DNA from 2 places in the Arthrobacter tumbae genome. Region 2 is predicted to be linked to the other one. Evidence: riboswitches for the same ligand, from Rfam matches in the RefSeq annotation. Region 2 holds a riboswitch; the other holds the start of a gene.
The links. Region 2 has a riboswitch for glycine ahead of gcvP (aminomethyl-transferring glycine dehydrogenase). Riboswitches for the same ligand answer to the same signal wherever they lie in the genome.
Positions count from the first base shown of each region.

Region 1 (2,393 bases), 150 kb from region 2:
CTGAAGCTCCGCAGGAATCGCACTCTCCGTATCCCCTGACAGATCAACCTCGAAAACCTCGGCGATGGTCTCGAGGTGGGCGTCCGTGGTGGTCTCATCGCAGGCGATGCCGACGTGATCCGCGTCGACTAGTCGCAGGTTGATGCCCCGCTCCTCGGCCTTGCTGACAATGCCCTCTGCCTGGCCCTCCACCTGCACCAGCAGGGTGTCGAAGAAGGAGTCGTGAACCGTTCCCGGAAGGGCGGCGGCAAGCCTGGCTGCCTTTCCATGCACACGTTCCGCGATCGCCTTCAGTCCGTCGGGGCCGTGATAGACGCCGTACATGCTGGCAACGATCGCGAGCAGCGCCTGGGCGGTGCAGATGTTCGATGTGGCCTTCTCGCGGCGGATGTGCTGCTCACGGGTCTGCAGTGCAAGACGGTAGGCAGGTGCGCCGTCGGAATCCTTCGACACTCCAACAAGGCGGCCGGGAAGCATGCGCTCCAGGCCCTTGCGGACGGCCATGTAGGCAGCGTGCGGTCCGCCGAAGAACAGCGGCACACCGAAGCGCTGGGCGGAACCGACGGCGATGTCGGCACCCTGCTCCCCCGGAGGGGTGATCAGGGTCAGCGCCAGAAGGTCAGCCGCGACCGTCACCAGAGCGCCGCCGTCGTGGGCTTTCGCGATGATGTCGGCGGAATTGCGCAGGGCACCTGAGGTTCCGGGCAGTTGGAGGACGATGCCGTTGATGTCGCCGTCCGGCAGTCCATTCGAGAGGTCGGCGATCTCGATGTCGAACCCAAGCGCCTCAGCACGGCCCATGACGACGGCGATGGTCTGGGGCAGGCAGTCGGCGTCCAGGATGGTGCGTCCCTTGTTCTTGCCGGAGCGGCGCATCAGGAGAACGGCCTCGGCTACGGCTGATGCTTCATCGAGCAGGGAAGCGTTGGCGATGGGCAGCGCGGTGAGGTCCTGGACCATCGTCTGGAAGTTCAGAAGCGCTTCAAGGCGGCCCTGGGAGATTTCCGGCTGGTAGGGGGTGTAGGCCGTGTACCAGGCCGGAGCCTCAAGCACATTGCGGCGGATCACGGGAGGCGTGACGGTGTCGTAGTAGCCCTGGCCGATCATCTGCACGGCGGTCTTGTTCTTCGCGGCGATGCTGCGCAGTTCCGCAAGGACCTCTGACTCGCTCAGCGCAGACGGAAGATCAAGGCCCTCGTTGATGCGAATGCTCGCCGGCACCGCAACGTCGACGAGTTTATCCAGGCTGGGGTACCCGAGGACCTTGAGCATCTGCTCGGCGTCATCCGAGCGGGGACCGATGTGGCGGTCGGAGAAAGTTGATTCCGTCTGGTGCGTCATGAGGAACTCCGTAGATCAGTGTCCGGCGCAGGACGCGCGGACAGATGGTCGGGTTCCTCCCCGCTCTGTATTGGACCTGAGAGATTCCGTGAACACTGCGTTCACATTGCACCGTCGGTGAGCACTACCAAACTTCGGCAGTGCTGCTTTCCAGAGTTGCCTTTCCGCTGCGGTGCTGGGCCTGAGAGATTCCTGGGGAGGATTTGCTCCTACGGCGCCTGCCGGCTGTCAGTCAACGGCAGAACTCTCCCGCTGCGGGTCAACGGCGTTGAAAATGTGGCTTTTTAGTTGTGCGATCGTGACCAAGCTTACTCTTCGACTTCCCACGCGGGAAATGGTTGACGTCTCAGCCCGCGAGCGCTTCCTGCTGTTCCATGCTGCCGAGCCGGCGGACTGCCTGGTTGGCTGCCGCACGTCCAGCCCTGGTGGCGCCGAGCGTTGATGCCGACGCGCCGTAGCCGACGAGCAGCACCCTTTCATCCTTCAGGACAGTCACTCCGTCCATGCGGATACCGCCGCCGGGTTCCCGGAGTTTCAACGGCTGCAGGTGATCCAGGGCAGCACGGAAGCCGGTCGCCCAGAGGATGACGTCGGCTGGGACCATCACGCCGCCGTCGAGCTCTATGCCTGTCTCGGTGATCCTCCTGAGCGGGCCCCGTGACCGCAGAACACCGGACTCGATGCCGGCGCGGTACTGCGCCGTGAGCGGCAGTCCGGTGACAGAGACCACGCTCGACGGCGGAAGCCCGGCCTTTGTGCGCGAGTGCACTCTGCGCTCGACGTCGCGGCCCCACTCGGAGTCGAACGTCCGGTCCGTGAAGGACGGCGGGCGGCGGGTCACCCACGTAGTTCTGGCGCCGGCGTCGGCCAGCTTGAGAAGGAACTGGACGGCTGAGGTTCCGGCGCCGACCACCACAACACGCTTGCTGCGGAACTCGTCGGCGCTGACGAAGTCGTGGGTATGCAGCTGGCGGCCCCGGAACAGTTCCCGGCCGGGGTAGTAGGGCCAGTACGGGCGGTCCCAGGTGCCGGTGGCGTTGATGAGGAGCCGG
Region 1 is NZ_JAFBCC010000001.1:1,588,043-1,590,435, forward strand. Features, by position in the region: gene gcvP (aminomethyl-transferring glycine dehydrogenase) at 1-1,341, opposite strand, end outside; glycine riboswitch at 1,397-1,500, opposite strand; glycine riboswitch at 1,502-1,603, opposite strand; gene JOD47_RS07615 (FAD-dependent oxidoreductase) at 1,688-2,393, opposite strand, start outside.
Region 1: another riboswitch for glycine. It lies ahead of gcvP (aminomethyl-transferring glycine dehydrogenase); the one in region 2 lies ahead of gcvP (aminomethyl-transferring glycine dehydrogenase).

Region 2 (2,393 bases):
GTCCATCCGGGCCGTGATAGACGGCGTAGAACGAAGACACGATGGCCAGCAGCGCCTGCGCGGTGCAGATGTTCGACGTGGCCTTCTCGCGGCGGATGTGCTGCTCGCGGGTCTGGAGGGCCAGGCGGTAGGCGGGAGCACCGGCGTTGTCATTGGAGACGCCGACGATGCGGCCGGGAAGGGTGCGTTCCATGCCGTCGCGCGCGGCCATGTACGCGGCGTGCGGTCCACCGAAGAACAGCGGAACACCGAAGCGCTGGGTGGAGCCGACGGCGATGTCCGCTCCCTGCTCACCCGGAGGGGTGATGAGCGTCAGAGCGAGGAGGTCAGCGGCCACGGTAACAAGCGCACCCCGCTCTTTCGCTTCTGCGATGACGGAGGCCTGGTCCCAGACACGGCCGGAGACGCCCGGCTGCTGGAGGACGACGCCGTTGATGTCGCCTTCCGGGAGTCCCTGGGAGAGGTCAGCGACCTCCACCTCGAAACCGAGCGCCTCTGCGCGGCCGAGGACGATGGCGATGGTCTGGGGAAGGCAGTCCGCGTCAAGGACGGTTTTGCCGTCCTTGACGGCCTTGTTCTTATTGGCCCGGCGCATGAGCAGCACGGCTTCCGCCACAGCCGTGGCCTCGTCAAGGAGGGAAGCGTTGGCGACGGGCAGGGCAGTGAGATCCTGCACCATGGTCTGGAAGTTGAGCAGCGCCTCAAGCCGTCCCTGTGAGATCTCGGGCTGGTACGGGGTGTAGGCCGTGTACCAGGCGGGCGCTTCAAGGATGTTGCGGCGGATCACTGCCGGCGTGACGGTGTCGTAGTAGCCCTGGCCGATCATCTGAACGGCGGTCTTGTTTCTGCCGGCAAGCCTGCGCAGTTCGGCCAGCACCTGGACTTCGCTGAGCGCGCTGTCCAGTCCGAGCGGGCTTTCCTGACGAATCGAATCAGGCACGGCACTGTCAACAAGGCTGTCGACAGTGTCATAGCCGACAGCCTTCAGCATTGTGTCGATGTGGTCCTGGCGGCGCGCACCGATGTGGCGGTCTGCGAACGTGGATTGGGGCGACGGATTCGTCATGAGGAACTCCATAACTCAGGTGGTGCAAAGACACCACGATGATTTGGGTTCCTCCCCGCTCTGTATTGGACCTGAGAGTTTCCGTCTTGCCCGGTGTTCCGGGCTCCACTTGCACCGTCGGTGAGCCCGATTTCCCGGACTGCTTTCCAGAGTTGCCTCGCCGCGGCGGTACATGGGCCTGAGAGATTCCTGGGGAGGATTTGCTCCTACGGCGCCCGCTGAATGTACCGGCAGGACTCTCCCGCCACGGATCGAAAGCGTGCGTCACTGGTAGGTGACGCGATTCACATGCTATCGGTTACTTGAGCCTTCACGCAACTTGGTGGTCTACCAGGCCTCGCCCGGCACAGTGAGTTCGCCGGTTGCGGTGCCGTCCCGGTTGAGCAGCCAGCCAACGCGCTTGCGGACGTTGGCGATCACCACGCTTTCCACCAGTTCCAGGTCTGGGATGTGCTCTGCCACGGCCCGTTCTACGGCCATGATGTCCGCCGCCGTCCGCAACCACATCATGAAGAGGAAGTTTGTCGCACCGGTTGTTGAGGCGCACAGGCGGAGGGAGCCCAGAGACTCAAGGTGTGCAGCGGCGTCGTCGTGCCGGCTTGCAGGCAATCGAGCCATCCATTGGCAGATGATCGGGTAGCCAACCAGCCCGTTGGCTACCTCGCAACGGAAGGACAAGACGCCTGCATCGAGGATCTTCTGGAGCTGCCGTCGTGCAGTTGCGGGGTGGAGACCCACCGCCTCGGCGATCTCGGCAGCCGTCGCGCGGCCGTTGCGGCTCAACTGCTGGATGATCGGACGGTACTTGGGCGGGAGCGCACCTCGGTATGGCGGGCGGCTTCCGGCCGCCTGCTGCAGTGCCGTCCGCTGGCCGGAAGTCAGGGTGTCGAGCCGCCAGCCATATGCGCCCTGGTGCAGCTTCGTGCAAAAAGACGTCTCGTACCGGATTAGTCCAGGTATCTGGTCGAGCTGTGGATAGACCGACTCAACCAGCCAGGTCGGGGTCGGTGCGATGACCGTCAGCATCATGTCGCGGTTGCGGTAACACTCCTCGATCGTGAAGACGTCGGGAATTTTGGAGATGGCGCTCAGGGCGTCCTCGCGCCGGGCAGGGTCGCACTGCACGTCGTGGAAGGACAGTGACATCTGGTCGGGGTTGCCGACCGGATGTGCAGTGATCCAAGCCGCCCCCGCCGCTGATAGGCGATCCCAGCGTGCGGCGAGCGAGGTCGGGTGCCTGTCCAGTGCTTCGGCGATCACCGTCCACGGCAGGCGTGGCCCGATCTGCAGCGCGTTGACAAGCCGCAGGTCCTCCTCATCGAGCTCC
Region 2 is NZ_JAFBCC010000001.1:1,437,281-1,439,673, reverse strand. Features, by position in the region: gene gcvP (aminomethyl-transferring glycine dehydrogenase) at 1-1,078, opposite strand, end outside; glycine riboswitch at 1,223-1,320, opposite strand; gene JOD47_RS06830 (Lrp/AsnC family transcriptional regulator) at 1,394-2,393, opposite strand, start outside.